Regions from separate parts of the Psychrobacillus sp. AK 1817 genome, predicted to be linked through region 3. Evidence: a T-box and tRNA genes for the amino acid it is inferred to sense, from the RefSeq annotation. Region 3 holds a T-box; the other regions hold tRNA genes.
What was found. A T-box is a leader RNA that pairs with one kind of tRNA and senses whether it is charged. The one in region 3 lies ahead of leuS (leucine--tRNA ligase), so its partner is inferred to be a tRNA-Leu.
Positions count from the first base shown of each region.

Region 1: it encodes a tRNA-Leu, which carries the amino acid that the T-box ahead of leuS (leucine--tRNA ligase) is inferred to sense. The anticodon was not compared.
Region 2: it encodes a tRNA-Leu, which carries the amino acid that the T-box ahead of leuS (leucine--tRNA ligase) is inferred to sense. The anticodon was not compared.

Region 1 is NZ_CP031739.1:3,047,811-3,055,656, reverse strand. It holds rRNA gene D0S48_RS15310 (16S ribosomal RNA) at 100-1,653, opposite strand; tRNA gene D0S48_RS15305 (tRNA-Gly) at 1,808-1,881, opposite strand; tRNA gene D0S48_RS15300 (tRNA-Arg) at 1,911-1,987, opposite strand; tRNA gene D0S48_RS15295 (tRNA-Leu) at 2,006-2,092, opposite strand; tRNA gene D0S48_RS15290 (tRNA-Lys) at 2,165-2,237, opposite strand; tRNA gene D0S48_RS15285 (tRNA-Gln) at 2,249-2,323, opposite strand; tRNA gene D0S48_RS15280 (tRNA-Asp) at 2,327-2,402, opposite strand; tRNA gene D0S48_RS15275 (tRNA-Glu) at 2,427-2,501, opposite strand; tRNA gene D0S48_RS15270 (tRNA-Asn) at 2,515-2,589, opposite strand; gene D0S48_RS15265 (SprT family protein) at 2,673-3,140, opposite strand; gene D0S48_RS15260 (Tex family protein) at 3,200-5,368, opposite strand; gene D0S48_RS15255 (PP2C family serine/threonine-protein phosphatase) at 5,457-6,056, opposite strand; gene sigB (RNA polymerase sigma factor SigB) at 6,053-6,835, opposite strand; gene rsbW (anti-sigma B factor RsbW) at 6,813-7,283, opposite strand; gene D0S48_RS15240 (STAS domain-containing protein) at 7,270-7,611, opposite strand; gene D0S48_RS15235 (PP2C family protein-serine/threonine phosphatase) at 7,681-7,846, opposite strand, start outside.
Region 2 is NZ_CP031739.1:2,379,869-2,387,714, reverse strand. It holds rRNA gene D0S48_RS11835 (16S ribosomal RNA) at 87-1,640, shown strand; rRNA gene D0S48_RS11830 (23S ribosomal RNA) at 1,837-4,763, shown strand; rRNA gene rrf (5S ribosomal RNA) at 4,889-5,004, shown strand; tRNA gene D0S48_RS11820 (tRNA-Val) at 5,031-5,106, shown strand; tRNA gene D0S48_RS11815 (tRNA-Thr) at 5,120-5,195, shown strand; tRNA gene D0S48_RS11810 (tRNA-Lys) at 5,202-5,274, shown strand; tRNA gene D0S48_RS11805 (tRNA-Leu) at 5,298-5,382, shown strand; tRNA gene D0S48_RS11800 (tRNA-Gly) at 5,400-5,474, shown strand; tRNA gene D0S48_RS11795 (tRNA-Leu) at 5,490-5,578, shown strand; tRNA gene D0S48_RS11790 (tRNA-Arg) at 5,595-5,671, shown strand; tRNA gene D0S48_RS11785 (tRNA-Pro) at 5,678-5,754, shown strand; tRNA gene D0S48_RS11780 (tRNA-Ala) at 5,770-5,845, shown strand; rRNA gene D0S48_RS11775 (16S ribosomal RNA) at 5,981-7,534, shown strand; tRNA gene D0S48_RS11770 (tRNA-Ile) at 7,642-7,718, shown strand; tRNA gene D0S48_RS11765 (tRNA-Ala) at 7,735-7,810, shown strand.
Region 3 is NZ_CP031739.1:3,832,848-3,840,693, reverse strand. It holds gene leuS (leucine--tRNA ligase) at 47-2,458, opposite strand; T-box leader at 2,557-2,772, opposite strand; gene D0S48_RS19275 (3-oxoacid CoA-transferase subunit B) at 2,858-3,511, opposite strand; gene D0S48_RS19270 (CoA transferase subunit A) at 3,525-4,214, opposite strand; gene D0S48_RS19265 (lipoteichoic acid synthase) at 4,453-6,417, opposite strand; gene D0S48_RS19260 (DUF4256 domain-containing protein) at 6,833-7,393, opposite strand; gene D0S48_RS19255 (flavoprotein) at 7,383-7,841, opposite strand.

The DNA of each region.
Region 1 (7,846 bases), 790 kb from region 3:
GGAGCAAGTATAAATGTTCATCATAAAAATGAACACTCAAAACTGAACTGCAAAACGTTAAGATACAGATAAAAATCTGTATTCCGAATATATCCTTAGAAAGGAGGTGATCCAGCCGCACCTTCCGATACGGCTACCTTGTTACGACTTCACCCCAATCATCTGTCCCACCTTCGGCGGCTGGCTCCCAAAAGGGTTACCCCACCGACTTCGGGTGTTACAAACTCTCGTGGTGTGACGGGCGGTGTGTACAAGGCCCGGGAACGTATTCACCGTGGCATGCTGATCCACGATTACTAGCGATTCCGGCTTCATGTAGGCGAGTTGCAGCCTACAATCCGAACTGAGAACGGTTTTATGGGATTAGCTCACCCTCGCGGGGTTGCGACCCTCTGTACCGTCCATTGTAGCACGTGTGTAGCCCAGGTCATAAGGGGCATGATGATTTGACGTCATCCCCACCTTCCTCCGGTTTATCACCGGCAGTCACCTTAGAGTGCCCAACTGAATGCTGGCAACTAAGATCAAGGGTTGCGCTCGTTGCGGGACTTAACCCAACATCTCACGACACGAGCTGACGACAACCATGCACCACCTGTCACCGCTGTCCCCGAAGGGAAAAGCCTATCTCTAGGCCGGTCAGCGGGATGTCAAGACCTGGTAAGGTTCTTCGCGTTGCTTCGAATTAAACCACATGCTCCACCGCTTGTGCGGGCCCCCGTCAATTCCTTTGAGTTTCAGTCTTGCGACCGTACTCCCCAGGCGGAGTGCTTAATGCGTTAGCTGCAGCACTAAGGGGCGGAAACCCCCTAACACTTAGCACTCATCGTTTACGGCGTGGACTACCAGGGTATCTAATCCTGTTTGCTCCCCACGCTTTCGCGCCTCAGCGTCAGTTACAGACCAGAAAGCCGCCTTCGCCACTGGTGTTCCTCCAAATCTCTACGCATTTCACCGCTACACTTGGAATTCCGCTTTCCTCTTCTGCACTCAAGTCCCCCAGTTTCCAATGACCCTCCACGGTTGAGCCGTGGGCTTTCACATCAGACTTAAAGGACCGCCTGCGCGCGCTTTACGCCCAATAATTCCGGACAACGCTTGCCACCTACGTATTACCGCGGCTGCTGGCACGTAGTTAGCCGTGGCTTTCTAATGAGGTACCGTCAAGGTACGAGCAGTTACTCTCATACTTGTTCTTCCCTCACAACAGAGTTTTACGATCCGAAAACCTTCTTCACTCACGCGGCGTTGCTCCATCAGACTTTCGTCCATTGTGGAAGATTCCCTACTGCTGCCTCCCGTAGGAGTCTGGGCCGTGTCTCAGTCCCAGTGTGGCCGATCACCCTCTCAGGTCGGCTACGCATCGTCGCCTTGGTGAGCCGTTACCTCACCAACTAGCTAATGCGCCGCGGGCCCATCCTGTAGTGACAGCCGAGACCGTCTTTTAACATTTCCTCATGTGAGGTAATGGATTATTCGGTATTAGCCCCGGTTTCCCGGAGTTATCCCAATCTACAGGGCAGGTTGCCCACGTGTTACTCACCCGTCCGCCGCTAAATCAGAAGAAGCAAGCTTCTTCATCATTCGCTCGACTTGCATGTATTAGGCACGCCGCCAGCGTTCGTCCTGAGCCAGGATCAAACTCTCCATAATAGAGAACTTAAAAAGCTCATTTTGTTTTGCTGGCATCATCATTAAATGATGTCAAAAATTGTTTTGCGTCAATACAACCGAAGTTGTTTGATGCTATATGTCTTAACGTTTTGCATGTTCAGTTTTCAATGTTCATGTTTTGCTATAGTTAAATTGGAGCGGGTGAAGAGAATCGAACTCTCATCATCAGCTTGGAAGGCTGAGGTTTTACCACTAAACTACACCCGCATATATAATTTATTAAATAATTGTTTTATTGGCGCGCCCGGCAGGAGTCGAACCCACAACCTTCTGATCCGTAGTCAGACGCTCTATCCAATTGAGCTACGGGCGCTTAGTAAGAGACATTGCTTGGTGCGGCCGAGAGGACTTGAACCTCCACGGGGTTATCCCCCACTAGGCCCTCAACCTAGCGCGTCTGCCGTTCCGCCACGACCGCTTAGTTATAAAATGGGACGAACTCTATTATAACTCACTCGCAAGAGTCTGTCAACAATTATTGTAATAATGATGAGCCATGAAGGACTCGAACCTTCGACCCTCTGATTAAAAGTCAGATGCTCTACCAACTGAGCTAATGGCTCACGAAACGAAATGGCTGGGGTACCTGGATTCGAACCAGGGCATGACGGAATCAAAATCCGTTGCCTTACCGCTTGGCTATACCCCAACATGGCGGTCCCGACCGGGATCGAACCGGCGATCTCCTGCGTGACAGGCAGGCATGTTAACCGCTACACCACGGGACCTATGTATGTTTTATTAAATTTAAATGGTGACCCCTACGGGATTCGAACCCGTGTTACCGCCGTGAAAGGGCGGTGTCTTAACCGCTTGACCAAGGGGCCTATGTAAGTTATATGGCTCCGAAGGTAGGACTCGAACCTACGACCGATCGGTTAACAGCCGATTGCTCTACCACTGAGCTACTTCGGAATAATTTTTGTCGTTTTGTTTTACTCGACTTTTTCTATTATAGAGAGGGTTTGGACAAACGTCAACACTTTTCATCAAATTTCTTATATTTTTTTTGAAGAGCTTAAAACTAAGTCGCCAAAACACTTGCCACACTTGAATTTGTGAGTATTTACTCGAATTTTCCGTCTATATAACAACCCACATTTTGAGCATTTATACATGTAAACTTTAGTACGTGGTTGCCTTTTAGGCTCTACTAAAGTGGAACAAAATCTGGGGGAATCTGTTTGTTTTAGAAGCTGGCGAAAATCTGCATCTCGATGTTTGTAGCCTTTTGCTTCTATATGTAAATGATAATGACATAACTCATGCTTGATCACTCCTATTAATTCTTTCATTCCATGCTTTTCTAGAACAAGAGGATTTATTTCAATTATATGAGTTCTTAACATATACCTGCCTCCAGTACTGCGGAGTCTTTTATTAAAACAGGCTTTATGTCGAAATTCTTTCCCAAAAATCTCTTTTGAGATTTTACTTACTAATTCACTCAATTGTTCATCTGTCATATTACCTCTCCTAAATAAAAGAGTTTGTCCAATGATTCTATCATTGGACACTCTTATTATTACACTTGTTGTTCCGGCGGAAGCATAGTTAATGCGATTCTACCTTTGTTAGCATCGAACTGTTCTACCCAAACTGTAACGATATCTCCAAGGGAAACTACATCTAGGGGATGTTTTACAAATCCTTTTTTAAGCTTGGATATATGTACAAGTCCGTCCTGTTTAACACCAATATCTACAAAGGCTCCAAAGTCTACTACGTTACGAACAGTTCCTTGAAGCTCCATTCCAGCCTTTAAATCCTCTAACTTCAAGACATCTTTCTTTAGTATAGGCTGTGGGAAAGCTTCGCGTGGATCACGTGCAGGCTTAATAAGTGCATCTAAAATATCCTTCAAAGTAATTTCGCCGATTCCTAATTCCTTACTAGTTTCTTCTATAGAAATGTTATTTAATGCTTCTTCTGCTACCTTAGAACCTATTTGGCCTTTCTTCAATCCTACAATTTCTAGGACCTGTTCAGCTGCCTTATAGCTTTCTGGGTGAATTCCTGTTGCATCAAAAGGATTTTTTGCATCTGGTACACGCAGGAAACCAATTGCCTGCTCATATGTTTTGGCTCCAAGACGCGGAATTTTTTTAAGCTGAGCTCTTGAAGTAAAGCGCCCTTGTTCATTGCGCATATTCACCACATTTTCAGCAACCGTTTTAGAAAGACCAGAAACATATTGCAGTAAGGAGGCTGACGCTGTGTTTACATTGACCCCTACCTGGTTAACAGCAGTTTCTACTATAAAAGAAAGTGATTCCGAGAGTTTTTTTTGTGAAACATCATGCTGGTATTGCCCTACCCCTACTGCCTTTGGATCTATTTTTACTAACTCCGCTAAAGGATCTTGAAGTCTTCTGGCAATAGAGACTGCACTTCGTTGCTCCACTTGAAGGTCTGGAAACTCATTTCGCGCTGTTTCGGAAGCTGAATAAACAGAAGCACCTGCTTCGTTGACAATAACATATGCTACTTCACCCTCTACTTCTTTCAGGCAATCTACTATAAATTGCTCTGTTTCACGAGAAGCTGTACCATTTCCTATTGCAATTAAAGTAATTGGATATTTTTTAAGATAAGAAAGTACCTTTCTTTTCGAGCCTTCCACATCCATTTTTGGTGCATGTGGATAAATAGCCGATACCTCTAGTAATTTACCTGTATCGTCTACAACTGCTAGTTTGCAACCTGTCCGGTATGCAGGATCCACTCCTAGAACAACTTTCCCCTTTAACGGAGGCTGAAGCAATAAGTTTCGTAGATTCTCAGAGAAAATATGAATAGCTTGTGTTTCTGCTTTTTCAGTAAGTTCTGCTCTGATTTCTCTTTCTACTGAAGGCTGTATTAACCGTTTATAGGAATCCTCGATTGCTTGCTTTACCTGCTCTGTAGCACTGCTAGATATATTATTAGGAATCCATTGAGTTTCCATTACTCTTAAAATCTTTTCAAGTGGTACCTGGAGACCAACTTTTAATACATCCTCTTTTTCTCCACGATTCAATGCAAGAATACGGTGAGGCACAATTTTCTTCACTGGTTCATCATATTCATAGTACATTTCATAGACATTTTTTTCATCAAGCTCTGCTTTCTTTAGCGCAGTAACAATTTTCCCGTCCATACGGGATAGATTTCGAATCTGTTCGCGTATTTTCGCATCATCAGCAAATTGTTCTGCGAGAATGTCACGAGCCCCTTGGAGTGCATCCTCCGTCGTCAATACTTCTAGCTCTTCATTAATATAGGCTTGTGCTAAATCATAGATAGATGCTTTAGGGAAGGTTAATAGTTCATCTGCTAAAGGTTCAAGCCCTTTCTCCTTCGCTACTGTCGCCTTTGTTCTTCGCTTTTGTTTATAAGGTCGATATAAATCCTCTACTCGCTGAAGCACCGTAGCATTTTGAATGGAAGTAGTAAGCTCTTCCGTCAGCTTTCCTTGTTCATCTATTAAACGCAGTACTTCCTCTTTGCGTTGTTCAAGCTGTTGTATATATTGATACCGATCTTCTACTGCTTTTATTTGGACCTCATCTAAAGATCCTGTTTGTTCTTTACGATAACGAGCTATAAAAGGAACGGTGTTTCCTTCTTCTAAAAGTTTTATTACTTGTTCGGCTTGCGTAGTTTTTATGCCAGTTTCTTTAGAAACAAGCTGAAGCATTTTCTTTAGTTCCAACACAAATTCACCCTTTCCATATACCCTTTATTTTAACATATTTAGCGCTTACCCCTAAATGAAGACAGTAAAAAAACTTACCCTTCTATTATGAGAGTAAGCTTCCTACAATAAACGTGGCATCATCACCATGCTCTATTTCCTTATATACAGTTTCGTACAAACATTTTGCAGAGCCAGATTCCTTAATAGTAGATTTCGGGCTATTCATCACTACTCCATCTGAGTGAAGAAGAAATAGGTCATCTTTTGCGCAGGCATACGTTTGGGTATTAATTTTTTGCTTTCTTCCAGATAGGTAGCCCATCACTGGCAAAGGATATATCATCTTTCCTGTTGCTCTCTGGTACATGTAAAATTTGATATTGCCAACACAGCTATATGAGATAGTTTGTGTTTTGTAATCTACTTTCACAAGAGCAACCGCTGCTCCTCGTTTTTGAACCATCAACTCATTGCATTTCAACAATAAATTATCCAGCGTCTCCTCAGGGTATTGTTCTAAAATTGCAGGTATAACATCTGCAGATTCCTTTGCTACAGGACCGTTACCTAGTCCATCAGCAATGGCACAGAGCATAAAGTCCTCATGCTTTGATACATAGTATGTATCTCCAGATTCTGCGTTTCCTGATTTTGCTTCCTGAAATACTAGCAACTCAACTTTTTCATCTGAGTAATTTATCAATTTACTAAACCACCTGACGATAATATTGCCTCTTGCAATTTTTTTATTGCCTTACGTTGTATTCGTGATACATGCATTTGAGAGATGCCAAGACGATCTCCAGCTTCCTTCTGACTCAGTTGCTCCATGTATGTAAGTTTAATAATTTCTTTTTCTCTTTCAGATAAAACATTGAAAGCTTCGGCTACAAGTAAGCGCTGGTCTGTTTTTTCAAATTCTCCATCGGTTTGGCCAATCACATCAAATAATGTAATAGTACTTCCATCTGCATCCGATTCTAAAGAATGGTCCATAGATAAGGCTTGATAACTTTTCCCCATCTCCATCGCCTCTAATACATCCTCTACCTCTACATCAAGATAATCCGCGATTTCTGGCACAAGTGGAGATCTTTGAAATTCTGTTGTTAACACTTCAACAGCTGATCTTATACGCGGACCTAATTCTTTAATTCTTCTTGGTACATGTACTGCCCATGTTTTGTCTCTTAGAAACCGCTTAATCTCCCCAATTATAGTTGGGATAGCAAAAGCCTCAAAGTTCTTACCGAATGAAGGATCATATCTTCTAATAGCTCCTAGAAGGCCCAGCATACCTACTTGTACTATATCCTCATGATGAGATTTACCATTAGAATATTTACGGGCAATAGACTCAACCAAACGCTCGTAGTTTAATACTAGATTGGTTTGAGCCTCTTCGCTTTCTGTGCTTTGATATTCTTTTATCCATTCTAGAATCTGTTCTTTTGACTCCTTAGGAAGAGATGTGTTCGACATTTTCATCCACCTGCTTTACTCCGACATGCTTCGTCATAAATACAGTTACACCCTCTTGGTGATGGACCTTCACCTCATCCATTAAAGTTTCAATTAGATATAGGCCAAGGCCACCTTCACGTAAGAACGATCCCTCCTCCAAATCATGGTAAGGTCCCACTTGCGCTTTTGTTTCCTCAAAATTAAAACTTTTCCCATGGTCAGCAATCATAATTTCTATTTTGTCATTATATAAAGCGCAGCCAATTACTACTTCGCCATCCTCATCCTCTGTGTAAGCATGTTGAACTGCGTTAGTAATTGCTTCACTTGTTGCAATTTTTAAATCTTCAATATCATCATAAGAAAAGCCCATACGATTCGCTAATCCAGAAATTGTAAGACGTGCTACACTAACATATTGAGGCTTTGCTGGTAAACGAATCTCAACATAATCAAACGGTTTCATCTATTTTCACCTCTTCGCTCGCTTGGATGTCCATGATATCTCCTAAACCGGTTATGTCGAACAATCGTTTTAGTCGAGATGATAGCCCTGTTAATTCCATGTGAACGTTGGACTCTTTAGCACTTTTATAAAATCCTACGAATACGCCTAAACCAGTACTATCCATGTAAGTTACGTCTGTTAAGTCTAACTCTACACGTAAGTTTTCCTTTAAATTAATTTCTGATAGCTTTTCTCTTAAAAGAGGTGCTGTAAAAGCATCAATTTCACCTTTTATAATTCCTTTGACGCGTTTATCTTCTTCGTATAATTCTACTGATATATTCATTTTCAATTATCCCCCGTTTTCGCTATATATAGTGTATCTATACCACGTTTGAGCCAACGCTAAACATGTTCACAGTGATTTTTTGAAAATGACAAGAGTAAAATCATCACGCTGTTCAAATTCCTGCAATTCTTCTAGCTTATGGAATACATACTCAACCATTTCTTGAGCTGGTTTATCCTTAACGCTTTCTATAATACTCAGGATTATTTTTTGGTCGATAAAGCCTTCCTTT
Region 2 (7,846 bases), 1.5 Mb from region 3:
GCTTGATAGACTAGTTCTTCAAGCAAAAGAAATGACATCATTTAATGATGATGCCAGCAAAACAAAATGAGCTTTTTAAGTTCTCTATTATGGAGAGTTTGATCCTGGCTCAGGACGAACGCTGGCGGCGTGCCTAATACATGCAAGTCGAGCGGATGATGAAGAAGCTTGCTTCTTCTGATTTAGCGGCGGACGGGTGAGTAACACGTGGGCAACCTGCCCTGTAGATTGGGATAACTCCGGGAAACCGGGGCTAATACCGAATAATCCATTTCCTCACATGGGGAGATGTTAAAAGACGGTTTCGGCTGTCACTACAGGATGGGCCCGCGGCGCATTAGCTAGTTGGTGAGGTAACGGCTCACCAAGGCGACGATGCGTAGCCGACCTGAGAGGGTGATCGGCCACACTGGGACTGAGACACGGCCCAGACTCCTACGGGAGGCAGCAGTAGGGAATCTTCCACAATGGACGAAAGTCTGATGGAGCAACGCCGCGTGAGTGAAGAAGGTTTTCGGATCGTAAAACTCTGTTGTGAGGGAAGAACAAGTACGAGAGTAACTGCTCGTACCTTGACGGTACCTCATTAGAAAGCCACGGCTAACTACGTGCCAGCAGCCGCGGTAATACGTAGGTGGCAAGCGTTGTCCGGAATTATTGGGCGTAAAGCGCGCGCAGGCGGTCCTTTAAGTCTGATGTGAAAGCCCACGGCTCAACCGTGGAGGGTCATTGGAAACTGGGGGACTTGAGTACAGAAGAGGAAAGCGGAATTCCAAGTGTAGCGGTGAAATGCGTAGAGATTTGGAGGAACACCAGTGGCGAAGGCGGCTTTCTGGTCTGTAACTGACGCTGAGGCGCGAAAGCGTGGGGAGCAAACAGGATTAGATACCCTGGTAGTCCACGCCGTAAACGATGAGTGCTAAGTGTTAGGGGGTTTCCGCCCCTTAGTGCTGCAGCTAACGCATTAAGCACTCCGCCTGGGGAGTACGGTCGCAAGACTGAAACTCAAAGGAATTGACGGGGGCCCGCACAAGCGGTGGAGCATGTGGTTTAATTCGAAGCAACGCGAAGAACCTTACCAGGTCTTGACATCCCGCTGACCGGCCTAGAGATAGGCTTTTCCCTTCGGGGACAGCGGTGACAGGTGGTGCATGGTTGTCGTCAGCTCGTGTCGTGAGATGTTGGGTTAAGTCCCGCAACGAGCGCAACCCTTGATCTTAGTTGCCAGCATTCAGTTGGGCACTCTAAGGTGACTGCCGGTGATAAACCGGAGGAAGGTGGGGATGACGTCAAATCATCATGCCCCTTATGACCTGGGCTACACACGTGCTACAATGGACGGTACAGAGGGTCGCAACCCCGCGAGGGTGAGCTAATCCCATAAAACCGTTCTCAGTTCGGATTGTAGGCTGCAACTCGCCTACATGAAGCCGGAATCGCTAGTAATCGTGGATCAGCATGCCACGGTGAATACGTTCCCGGGCCTTGTACACACCGCCCGTCACACCACGAGAGTTTGTAACACCCGAAGTCGGTGGGGTAACCCTTTTGGGAGCCAGCCGCCGAAGGTGGGACAGATGATTGGGGTGAAGTCGTAACAAGGTAGCCGTATCGGAAGGTGCGGCTGGATCACCTCCTTTCTAAGGATATATTCGGAATACAGATCTTTATCTGTATCTTAACGTTTTGCAGTTCAGTTTTGAGTGTTCATTTTTATGATGAGCATTTAAATTGTTCTTTGAAAACTGGATAAAACGACATCAAAAAAGAAACAAACGCAAGATATTCAAATTGTGATCACTTACGTGATTGCAAGTGTAGTACTTTTAACTTTTAGGTTAAGTTAATAAGGGCGCACGGTGGATGCCTTGGCACTAGGAGTCGACGAAGGACGGCACTAACACCGATATGCTTCGGGGAGCTGTAAGTGAGCTTCGATCCGGAGATTTCCGAATGGGGAAACCCACTGCCCGTAATGGGGCAGTACATTTGCGTGAATACATAGCGCATCTGAGACACACCCAGGGAACTGAAACATCTAAGTACCTGGAGGAAGAGAAAGAAAATTCGATTCCCTGAGTAGCGGCGAGCGAAACGGGAAGAGCCCAAACCAAGAGGCTTGCCTCTTGGGGTTGTAGGACACTCTATACGGAGTTACAAAAGAATGAGTTAGATGAAGCGACCTGGAAAGGTCCGCAGGATAGGGTAAAAGCCCCGTAGTCCAAAATTCATTCCCTCCAGAGTGTATCCTGAGTACGGCGGAACACGTGAAATTCCGTCGGAATCCGGGAGGACCATCTCCCAAGGCTAAATACTACCTAGTGACCGATAGTGAACCAGTACCGTGAGGGAAAGGTGAAAAGCACCCCGGAAGGGGAGTGAAATAGACCCTGAAACCGTGTGCCTACAAATAGTCAAAGCCCGTTAACGGGTGATGGCGTGCCTTTTGTAGAATGAACCGGCGAGTTACGATTACATGCGAGGTTAAGTTGAGAAGACGGAGCCGCAGCGAAAGCGAGTCTGAATAGGGCGAATGAGTATGTGGTCGTAGACCCGAAACCAGGTGATCTACCCATGTCCAGGATGAAGGTAAGGTAACACTTACTGGAGGTCCGAACCCACGCACGTTGAAAAGTGCGGGGATGAGGTGTGGGTAGCGGAGAAATTCCAATCGAACCTGGAGATAGCTGGTTCTCTCCGAAATAGCTTTAGGGCTAGCCTCAAACGTTAGAATCTTGGAGGTAGAGCACTGTTTGGACTAGGGGCCCATCCCGGGTTACCGAATTCAGACAAACTCCGAATGCCAATGATTTATGTTTGGGAGTCAGACTGCGAGTGATAAGATCCGTAGTCAAGAGGGAAACAGCCCAGACCACCAGCTAAGGTCCCAAAGTATTTGTTAAGTGGAAAAGGATGTGGCGTTGCTTAGACAACCAGGATGTTGGCTTAGAAGCAGCCATCATTTAAAGAGTGCGTAATAGCTCACTGGTCGAGTGACGCTGCGCCGAAAATGTATCGGGGCTAAACAAATCACCGAAGCTGTGGATTGATACCTTTGGTATCAGTGGTAGGAGAGCGTTCTAAGGGCGTTGAAGTCAGACCGGAAGGACTGGTGGAGCGCTTAGAAGTGAGAATGCCGGTATGAGTAGCGAAAGATGGGTGAGAATCCCATCCACCGTATGACTAAGGTTTCCTGAGGAAGGCTCGTCCGCTCAGGGTTAGTCGGGACCTAAGTCGAGGCCGATAGGCGTAGACGATGGACAACAGGTTGATATTCCTGTACCACCACCCCACCGTTTGAGTGATGGGGGGACGCAGTAGGATAGGGTAAGCGTGCTGTTGGTTATGCACGTCCAAGCAGTGAGGTGTGAGTGTAGGCAAATCCGCACTCTGTAACATTGAGCTGTGATGGCGAGGACTTAGTCCGAAGTTCCTGATTTCACACTGCCAAGAAAAGCCTCTAACGAGGTGGGAGGTGCCCGTACCGCAAACCGACACAGGTAGTCGAGGAGAGAATCCTAAGGTGAGCGAGAGAACTCTCGTTAAGGAACTCGGCAAAATGACCCCGTAACTTCGGGAGAAGGGGTGCTCTTTTGGGTGTATAGCCTAGAAGAGCCGCAGTGAATAGGCCCAGGCGACTGTTTAGCAAAAACACAGGTCTCTGCAAAACCGTAAGGTGAAGTATAGGGGCTGACGCCTGCCCGGTGCTGGAAGGTTAAGAGGAGTGCTTAGCGCAAGCGAAGGTGCGAATTGAAGCCCCAGTAAACGGCGGCCGTAACTATAACGGTCCTAAGGTAGCGAAATTCCTTGTCGGGTAAGTTCCGACCCGCACGAAAGGCGTAACGATCTGGGCACTGTCTCAACGAGAGACTCGGTGAAATTATAGTACCTGTGAAGATGCAGGTTACCCGCGACAGGACGGAAAGACCCCGTGGAGCTTTACTGTAGCTTGATATTGAATTTTGGTGCAACTTGTACAGGATAGGTAGGAGCCTTAGAGCCCGGAGCGCCAGCTTCGGAGGAGGCGTCGGTGGGATACTACCCTGGTTGTATTGAAATTCTAACCCATACCCGTAACCCGGGTAGGAGACAGTGTCAGGCGGGCAGTTTGACTGGGGCGGTCGCCTCCTAAAGTGTAACGGAGGCGCCCAAAGGTTCCCTCAGAATGGTTGGAAATCATTCGAAGAGTGTAAAGGCAGAAGGGAGCTTGACTGCGAGACCTACAAGTCGAGCAGGGTCGAAAGACGGGCTTAGTGATCCGGTGGTTCCGCATGGAAGGGCCATCGCTCAACGGATAAAAGCTACCCGGGGATAACAGGCTTATCTCCCCCAAGAGTCCACATCGACGGGGAGGTTTGGCACCTCGATGTCGGCTCATCGCATCCTGGGGCTGTAGTCGGTCCCAAGGGTTGGGCTGTTCGCCCATTAAAGCGGTACGCGAGCTGGGTTCAGAACGTCGTGAGACAGTTCGGTCCCTATCCGTCGTGGGCGTAGGAAATTTGAGAGGAGCTGTCCTTAGTACGAGAGGACCGGGATGGACACACCGCTGGTGTACCAGTTGTTCTGCCAAGGGCATCGCTGGGTAGCTATGTGTGGACGGGATAAGTGCTGAAAGCATCTAAGCACGAAGCCCCCCTCAAGATGAGATTTCCCATTACGCAAGTAAGTAAGATCCCTCAAAGACGATGAGGTAGATAGGTTCGGGGTGGAAGCGTGGCGACACGTGCAGCTGACGAATACTAATCGATCGAGGACTTAACCAAATTGTTTGTTTCTAATGATGTCAGTTTATTCAGTTTTGAAAGAATAATATTTTTTTGATAATAAGGCTTGTAAAACTCTACAAACTTGTTATAATAGAACTTGTCTTTCAATTAAATTATTCAAGTCTAGTGATGATGGCGAAGAGGTCACACCCGTTCCCATACCGAACACGGAAGTTAAGCTCTTCAGCGCCGATGGTAGTTGGGGGTCTCCCCCTGCAAGAGTAGGACGTCGCTGGGCTTGTAATAAGAAATTAATATTACCCAGGAGGATTAGCTCAGCTGGGAGAGCATCTGCCTTACAAGCAGAGGGTCGGCGGTTCGAGCCCGTCATCCTCCACCATAACTTTACTCCTGCCGGAGTAGCTCAACTGGTAGAGCAACTGACTTGTAATCAGTAGGTTGAGGGTTCAAGTCCTTTCTCCGGCACCATTTTTCGAGCCATTAGCTCAGTTGGTAGAGCATCTGACTTTTAATCAGAGGGTCGTAGGTTCGAATCCTACATGGCTCATTCACTTTTTGTGAAATAAATATGCGGGTGTGGCGGAACTGGCAGACGCACTAGACTTAGGATCTAGCGCCGCAAGGCGTGGGGGTTCGACTCCCTTCACCCGCACCATTTAACTTAATAACCGAGCGGAAGTAGTTCAGTGGTAGAACACCACCTTGCCAAGGTGGGGGTCGCGAGTTCGAACCTCGTCTTCCGCTCCAAAGATTCATCAAAGTGCCGGGGTGGCGGAACTGGCAGACGCACAGGACTTAAAATCCTGCGGTAGGTGACTACCGTACCGGTTCGATTCCGGTCCTCGGCACCACTTTTATGAAACATTAGCGCCCGTAGCTCAATTGGATAGAGCGTCTGACTACGGATCAGAAGGTTGTGGGTTCGACTCCTGCCGGGCGCGCCATATATACGGGAAGTAGCTCAGCTTGGTAGAGCACTTGGTTTGGGACCAAGGGGTCGCAGGTTCGAATCCTGTCTTCCCGACCAGTTATTTATAATATTGGGGCCTTAGCTCAGCTGGGAGAGCGCCTGCCTTGCACGCAGGAGGTCAGCGGTTCGATCCCGCTAGGCTCCACCATGAACATTGAAAACTGAACATGCAAAACGTTAAGACATATAGCATCAAACAACTTCGGTTGTATTGACGCAAAACAATTTTTGACATCATTTAATGATGATGCCAGCAAAACAAAATGAGCTTTTTAAGTTCTCTATTATGGAGAGTTTGATCCTGGCTCAGGACGAACGCTGGCGGCGTGCCTAATACATGCAAGTCGAGCGAATGATGAAGAAGCTTGCTTCTTCTGATTTAGCGGCGGACGGGTGAGTAACACGTGGGCAACCTGCCCTGTAGATTGGGATAACTCCGGGAAACCGGGGCTAATACCGAATAATCCATTTCCTCACATGAGGAGATGTTAAAAGACGGTCTCGGCTGTCACTACAGGATGGGCCCGCGGCGCATTAGCTAGTTGGTGAGGTAACGGCTCACCAAGGCGACGATGCGTAGCCGACCTGAGAGGGTGATCGGCCACACTGGGACTGAGACACGGCCCAGACTCCTACGGGAGGCAGCAGTAGGGAATCTTCCACAATGGACGAAAGTCTGATGGAGCAACGCCGCGTGAGTGAAGAAGGTTTTCGGATCGTAAAACTCTGTTGTGAGGGAAGAACAAGTACGAGAGTAACTGCTCGTACCTTGACGGTACCTCATTAGAAAGCCACGGCTAACTACGTGCCAGCAGCCGCGGTAATACGTAGGTGGCAAGCGTTGTCCGGAATTATTGGGCGTAAAGCGCGCGCAGGCGGTCCTTTAAGTCTGATGTGAAAGCCCACGGCTCAACCGTGGAGGGTCATTGGAAACTGGGGGACTTGAGTACAGAAGAGGAAAGCGGAATTCCAAGTGTAGCGGTGAAATGCGTAGAGATTTGGAGGAACACCAGTGGCGAAGGCGGCTTTCTGGTCTGTAACTGACGCTGAGGCGCGAAAGCGTGGGGAGCAAACAGGATTAGATACCCTGGTAGTCCACGCCGTAAACGATGAGTGCTAAGTGTTAGGGGGTTTCCGCCCCTTAGTGCTGCAGCTAACGCATTAAGCACTCCGCCTGGGGAGTACGGTCGCAAGACTGAAACTCAAAGGAATTGACGGGGGCCCGCACAAGCGGTGGAGCATGTGGTTTAATTCGAAGCAACGCGAAGAACCTTACCAGGTCTTGACATCCCGCTGACCGGCCTAGAGATAGGCTTTTCCCTTCGGGGACAGCGGTGACAGGTGGTGCATGGTTGTCGTCAGCTCGTGTCGTGAGATGTTGGGTTAAGTCCCGCAACGAGCGCAACCCTTGATCTTAGTTGCCAGCATTCAGTTGGGCACTCTAAGGTGACTGCCGGTGATAAACCGGAGGAAGGTGGGGATGACGTCAAATCATCATGCCCCTTATGACCTGGGCTACACACGTGCTACAATGGACGGTACAGAGGGTCGCAACCCCGCGAGGGTGAGCTAATCCCATAAAACCGTTCTCAGTTCGGATTGTAGGCTGCAACTCGCCTACATGAAGCCGGAATCGCTAGTAATCGTGGATCAGCATGCCACGGTGAATACGTTCCCGGGCCTTGTACACACCGCCCGTCACACCACGAGAGTTTGTAACACCCGAAGTCGGTGGGGTAACCCTTTTGGGAGCCAGCCGCCGAAGGTGGGACAGATGATTGGGGTGAAGTCGTAACAAGGTAGCCGTATCGGAAGGTGCGGCTGGATCACCTCCTTTCTAAGGATATATTCGGAATACAGATCTTTATCTGTATCTTAACGTTTTGCAGTTCAGTTTTGAATGTTCATGTATATTAACATATAATAGATATGGAAATTCAAAGAGGGCCTATAGCTCAGCTGGTTAGAGCGCACGCCTGATAAGCGTGAGGTCGATGGTTCGAGTCCATTTAGGCCCACCATACCTTTTTTTATTTCGGGGCCTTAGCTCAGCTGGGAGAGCGCCTGCCTTGCACGCAGGAGGTCAGCGGTTCGATCCCGCTAGGCTCCACCAACGAAATAATTTTGTTCTTTGAAAACTGGATAAAAC
Region 3 (7,846 bases):
TAAAGCTGCTTAACTCTCATAAGAGACTAAGCAGCTTTATTATTTATTAAATAACGATGTTTACCATTTTACCAGGGATTGCAATGATTTTTTTGACTTCGTTGCCTTCAATCCATTGTTGAACTTGTTCAGAAGCTAATGCCAATGCTTCTAGCTCATCTTTTGTTGCATCTTTAGACACGACAAGTTTTGCACGAACTTTCCCTTTGATCTGTACTGGAATTTCAACCTCGTTGTCCACAAGCTTGGATTCATCGAATGTTGGCCAAGATTCATAAGCGATAGAATTATCATGGCCTAAAATGCTCCAAAGCTCCTCTGAGATATGAGGAACAATAGGAGAAATAAGCTTCACGAAGCCCTCTACATATTCCTTAGAAATTTTCTCAGCTTTATATCCTTCATTAATAAATACCATCATTTGAGAGATAGCCGTGTTATAGTGCATTGCCTCGTAATCCTCTGTGACCTTCTTAACCGTTTGGTGGTACGCTTTTTCCATATTGTCAGATGATGTGTCGCTAACTTTCGGGCTTAGAGTGCCCTCTTCTGTTACAAATAATCTCCAAATACGATCCAAGAATCTACGAGAGCCGTCTAGACCATTCGTTGACCATGGTTTAGAAGAGTCTAGAGGTCCCATGAACATTTCATATAAACGAAGTGAATCAGCTCCGTGGCTCTTCACGATATCATCAGGATTAACTACATTCCCTTTTGATTTAGACATTTTCTCGTGATTTTCACCTAAGATCATTCCTTGGTTAAATAATTTTTGGAATGGCTCTTTCGTTGTCACAACACCGATATCATATAGGAATTTATGCCAGAAACGTGCATATAGCAAGTGAAGTACAGCATGCTCTGCCCCACCTACGTAAAGATCTACTGGCAACCAGCGTTTTACTAGCTCTGGATCAATTAGTGCTTCATCATTATGTGGATCGATATAGCGTATATAATACCAGCAGCTTCCTGCCCACTGAGGCATTGTATTTGTTTCACGACGTCCTTTTTTACCAGTCACTGGGTCCACTACATTTACCCATTCCTCAATATTAGCTAATGGAGATTCACCTGTACCACTTGGCTTGATATCAGTAGTAACAGGTAGCATAAGTGGAAGCTCTGATTCATCTACAGGTGTTGAAGTTCCATCTTCCCAATGGATAATCGGAATTGGTTCTCCCCAATAACGCTGACGGCTGAACAACCAGTCACGTAAACGATAAGTAATTTTCTTCTCGCCTTTTCCATTCGCTTCAAACCATTCAATTGCTTTAGCGATTGCTTCTTCTTTGTTAAGACCATTTAAGAAATCCGAATTAACAAGTATGCCATCCTCTGTGTAAGCAGCTTCTTCAATGCTTCCACCCGAAACAACTTCTACAATCGGAAGATCGAATTGCTTAGCAAACTCATAGTCACGCTCATCATGTGCAGGAACTGCCATGATAGCACCTGTTCCATATGTTGCTAAAACATAGTCTGCGATCCAGATTGGCATTTTTTCACCACTAACTGGATTGATGGCATAGGCTCCTGTAAACACTCCAGTTTTATGTTTGGCAAGATCTGTACGCTCTAAATCACTTTTCAATTTTACTTGATCTTTATAAGCTTGAACTGCTTCCTGCTGCTCTGGAGTTGTAATAGCATCCACTAATTTATGCTCTGGTGCCAATACTGCATATGTTGCGCCAAAAATAGTATCTGGACGAGTCGTAAATGCTTGGAAGGATTCCTTTGTTCCTGCAACTTCAAACGTTAGCTCTGCTCCTTCAGAACGGCCAATCCAGTTACGTTGCATTTCTTTCAAGCTCTCTGGCCAATCTAAATCATCTAAATCCTCCAACAATCTATCTGCATAAGCCGTAATGCGAAGAACCCATTGACGCATTGGTCTACGCTCTACTGGATGCCCACCACGTTCCGATAAGCCATCAATTACCTCTTCATTCGCTAGAACTGTACCTAATGCTGGACACCAATTTACTGGCACTTCATCCACGTAAGCTAAGCCCTTTTTATAAAGCTGGATGAAGATCCATTGTGTCCATTTGTAATAGGAAGGATCGGTTGTATTGATTTCTCTATCCCAATCATAAGAAAAGCCAAGATCCATCATTTGACGTTTGAACGTCGCAATATTTTTTGCAGTAAATTCTGCAGGATCATTACCTGTATCAATTGCATACTGCTCTGCAGGAAGACCGAATGCATCCCATCCCATTGGGTGAAGTACATTGTAGCCTTGTTTACGTTTAAATGCACTTAGAATATCTGTTGCAATATATCCAAGTGGATGGCCCACGTGTAGACCTACTCCTGATGGATATGGGAACATATCTAATGCATAAAATTTTGGTTTGGAAGGATCATCAATCATTTTATATGTCTTGTTTTCTTTCCAATAACTTTGCCACTTTTGCTCAATTGCTTCATGATTAAAGCTCATCTTTCTTCCTCCTTCAGTTAATGGCGCTTTCTAACTATCATTGGTTTAAAACCCCAAAAGATAACAGCGCCAAATAAAAAAACTCGCCCCTTAAAAAACTAAGGGACGAGAGATATACTCACGCGGTACCACCCAAATTAGTGAAAAAATTATCACTCAACTTGTTTCCTTAACGCGGAAAACGGTATAAGCTACTAATCGTTCACTTATACAGACTCAAAGGCGAGTTCAATAATTCGTTACACTAACTTGCACCAGATGTTAGCTCTCTTCAGAAACGAGTGTTATTTACTATTCCTTTTCTTAGTCGATTGTTATTCAATGTAATGCATTTATTCTAATGGATATTGAAGGAAAACACAAGATGTACTCTCATCAAAAATTTTATATTATGAGAAATTAAATCGCTACATTCTCTTTTACATCTTTGATGATTAAACCAGCTTCAGTAGCATCGATAATATCTTGAACAGAATACCCTTCAAATACCTCTTTTAACTCTAGGCCATCTTCAGTTACTTCAATCATTGCCCGTTCTGTTATTATTTTATTCACAACTGCCTTACCAGTTAGAGGCAAGGCACATTCTTTTTTAATCTTTGCGGAGCCGTCCTTCGCACAATGGTCCATAATAACAATTATTTTCTTGGCACCATGTACAAGATCCATCGCTCCTCCCATTCCTTTAATCATCTTACCTGGGATCATCCAGTTAGCTAAATCTCCCTTTTCGGATACCTCCATTGCCCCTAAAATAGCAACATCTACATGTCCTCCGCGTATCATCGCAAAGGATTCAGCACTTGAGAAGAAGGATGACCCTGGTATTGTAGTAACTGTTTCCTTACCAGCATTGATAAGGTCTGGATCCACTTCTTGCTCCGTTGGATATGGCCCTATGCCTAAAAGTCCATTCTCTGATTGAAGCACCACTGTCTTATCTGGAGATATAAAGTTGGCAACCAAGGTAGGAATTCCAATCCCTAGATTTACATAGTTCCCATTTTCAATTTCTTTTTCTGCTCTTCTCGCAATTTTTTCACGTGTATTCATCCGAATCTCCCCCTTATGAACGTGTCGTTAGACGTTCGATTCTTTTTTCCTGCTCTGCTTGGAACAGACCTTGGACATAAATACTTGGTGTATGTATTTGGGCTGGATCTAAATCGCCTGTCTCTACGATTTCCTCTACTTCTGCTATCGTCACCAAACCAGCAGCAGCCATCATTGGATTGAAGTTTTGAGCTGTTTTGTTGTATATTAGGTTACCAAACTTATCTGCCTTAGCCGCCCGAATCAAGGCATAATCTGCTCTAAGGGCTTCTTCAAGAACATATTCCTTACCGTCATAAATACGTACCTCTTTACCCTCTGCAACTACTGTACCTACACCTGCTGGAGTAAAAAATGCAGGAATTCCTGCCCCTCCGGCACGAATTTTTTCCGCTAAAGTACCTTGTGGAGTGAGCTCAACTTCAATCTCTCCTGAAATTACTTGTCTTTCAAACTCTTTATTTTCACCTACATAGGAGCCTATCATTTTTTTAATCTGTTTATTTTTTAGTAAAAGGCCTAGGCCCCAGTCATCTACGCCACAGTTATTGGAAATTACGGTTAAATCCTTTACCCCTTTATCAACTAACGCTAAAATTAGCTGCTCTGGAATACCTACTAATCCAAATCCGCCTACCATTAACGTCATGCCGTCTTCAATACCTGCGACAGCTTCTTTTGCTGAACTATAAATCGGTTTCATATCCCTATCCCCTTTCAAAAAATACAGCCTACCCTATTATATTCTCAAATATCGGACTACTCCGCAAACCTTTTTGATTATTTACGGTATATATTCATCTCGAGACAGTATATCAAATCTTAAAAATGCTTCTTTTGGTAACAAAATTCTTATTACATTTTTTTAGAATAAAAAAAAGAACAAATTCCACTTGGAGAATTTGTTCTTTAATCGGATTAAATTATATTAAATAAATCTATTATTTTTCGTTGTCAGCTTTTTCTGTTACGTCCTTATTATAATTATATTGGGAAGGATTAACCTTAGTAAAGCCTGCCGGTGTGTAAAATCTCAATAAGTCACCATTTACAACTTTATCAGATAAATGCAACCTGTTTTCTACTCTTTTCTTATACTCATTCGCTTTTTGAATTTGATTATCATCAACAAGTGGTAAACCAGTTGTTGCATCATAAAATTTTTCATCAATTGAATAGATAGTAGGGCTGACATAATCACCATTTCTGAATGGAACTATATCGTTATGTTCTTTTGATAATATGTCTGTCCCAAATTGAACATAATCTTGTGAATCAATTCCAAGTAAGTGTAATAAGGTTGGAAGAAGGTCTATTTGCCCTCCGTAAGTATGATTGACTCCACCCTGCATCCCAGGAACGTGAATAATTAAAGGTACCCGTTGTAAATTAGTACTTTCGTAAGGAGTAATTTCTTTTCCAATGATTTGTTCCATGGCTTTATTATGATTTTCAGAAATACCATAATGATCACCATAAAAAACAAGCATACTGTTATCATATAAGCCGGAGTTTTGTAATTCACCAATGAACTGTTCAATTGCTTCATCAGCATAACGAGCAGTTTGGAAATAATCATCTACACTTGCATCACCAGTATCTGCTTTATCAATTGTTGTTAAGTTTTGATTCATTTTATATGGATAATGATTCCCAACCGTAATAAATTTAGCATAGAAAGGTTGAGGTAAAGTTTTTACATATTCTAATGATTGTTCAAAGAATGGCTTGTCCAATAATCCATATTCAGCCATATCTTCTTTAGAAGTTGTGTCATAATAATTGGCATCAAAGAAATGCTCATAGCCGAATGATTTATAAATCTCATTACGATTCCAGAAAGTGCCGTTATTGCCGTGGAATACAGCAGATGTATAACCATCCTCTTTTAAAATCGCTGGAGCTGATTGATAAGTATTCTGACCTTTTGTAATAAATGCAGATCCTTGCGGTAAACCAAATAATGAGTTTTCAAGCATGAATTCAGCATCCGAAGTTTTACCTTGTGCTGTTTCATGGAAGAAATTATCAAAATATAGTGTATTCGGATCTTTTATTAATGAATTTAAGAATGGTGTAACTTCTTCACCGTTTAATTTATAGTTCATTAAAAAGTTTTGGAATGACTCCAAATGGATATAGATGACGTTCATGTCCTTCGCAGCGCCAAAATATTCTGGGTTAGGTTCCGCAGAGATAGATTTTGTATAGTTAATAACTTCTGTCATATCATCGCTATCAGCTAAAGCCCTCTGTGAAGATGCCTTTATAGTTTCAGTAGCGTCATAAATAGTATAGTTATACATTCCTAAATACTTAACAATATAGTTTCTATCAAAACCACGAGTTAATAACTGTGGACGATCATAGTTAGCTAATCCTAAATTTAATGCAAATATTCCTATTACAAAAGCAAGCCCAGCAATTGCTTTCTTATATCCAACTCTACTATTATTTTTTTGTATTTTTTTAGACACACATAGGTAAATCAACAAAAATACATCGACAAAGAACATGATATCGTAGGGTTTTAATAAAGAAACAACACTGCCACCTAAGTCTCCAAAATTCTGCGTTTGAGTAATCGTTGGTAATGTAATAAAGTCACTAAAAAATCTATAATAAACTACATTTGCATATAAAAGAAAGGACATTAAAGCATAAATAACAGCAAGTAATGTGTATCTTCCTCGACCTTTGAAAGCAAAAGAAAATCCAAGAAATAGCAAGGCAGAGCCCAGCGGATTTATAAATAAAAGGAATTGTTGAAGGAGTCCTTCTACTCCTAAGTTAAACTGAGTTACTTGCGTGATATATGTTTTAATCCATAACATGAAAACGGCTAAAATAAACAGACTACTAAACTTGTTTAAAAAGGTAGTCTTGTTATTATTTAAAATTTCCATTTGATCACCTTCCTATAAGTCTAGTATTTCAAGATTTAAATTAAATATTATATTTAGGGGAAAATAATTTTAATATAATTTCTAAAGCTAATATAACCTACCTCTTTCTTCGACTTTTGTCAAGTAAAAAAACTACTGCATTTATCTTTGCATAGCCTTTAGATAGATACTTATCATTATGTATCGATACTTCTTTTCATGGTGCTGACTTTACATTTGAAGGGATTATAAAAATTAGATACTTAGTTGAAGACCCACATTTAAATTGGCATTAATTAACAAAAACCTCTTACTCCATTTTAAAGTCCATTGGAGTAAAAGGTTTTGATTTTTGGGGTAATATATTTAACAAGCCGAATAATAGAGATTTATCAACTATAGTTGAACAAGAAAAAAGAGCTGCTTATGTCAAAATTTAAACTCTTAACGAGCCACGGAAGCCCCGTGCAGCATAATAAGAATCTGCTCCATTGTGGTACATAAATACAGTATCGTAGCGACGATCACAAAAGATGGCCCCACCGAATTTTCTAATATTATCAGGTGTTTGCACCCAGCTAGACGTTTTCAAATCGAATTCTCCAAGCTTCTGCAGTTCTCGGTATTGTTCCTCCGTTAAAAGCTCAATACCCATATCAGTTGCCATATCAAGAACGCTATTCTCTGGTTTGTGTTTTTTCCTTGACTCAAGTGCTTCACGGTCATAACAAACGCTTCTGCGACCCTTAGGAGTTTCCGCTGAACAATCATAAAAAATGAATTCGGCTGTCGTTTTATCATATCCAACAACATCAGGTTCACCGCCAGTTATTTCCATTTCGTGGAGCGACCACAGTTTATCAGTGTTAGTTTCAAGCTTAGCTTGTACTTTAACCCAATCAAGTCCCATATGGCGGTTCATATTTTTCTCAAAACGGTCTTTCAAAGTTTCAAATAGTTCCTCACGTTGCTCTGGTGAATACTCCTTACTTGTCATATAAGCTTCCTCCTATATTGTTTTTATTCAAATTTGTTTTTGTGTTAATAAATGTACTAACATTAGTAACTCCTGCTTCTATATAACTTCTGACTAAATTCCATTCGTTCTTGCTATTTTTTTGGAACGTTTGAAAGAACAAATTTGCTGTGTCTAATCTCTTACCTTGAATAACCAAAGTAGCAGATAAAATAGCCATAGTTTCGTCATCTCTTAAAGGAAGAACTGTAATTACATTTATCATCCACTCTGCATTATTTTCTTTTGCAAATTTAAAACCTTGTTCCCATCCATTTAATGATTCTTCATAACCAAAGTCAACTATATTTCCATCTGTTATTTCTCTAGCTTTATACTCTTGTGATATTAAGTTTTTCATGCCTGTTAAAGATGAATCTCTCCAAACATCCAAATAAGAATCTAAAAACATTGAAAATGAGCTGGGCATTGAGG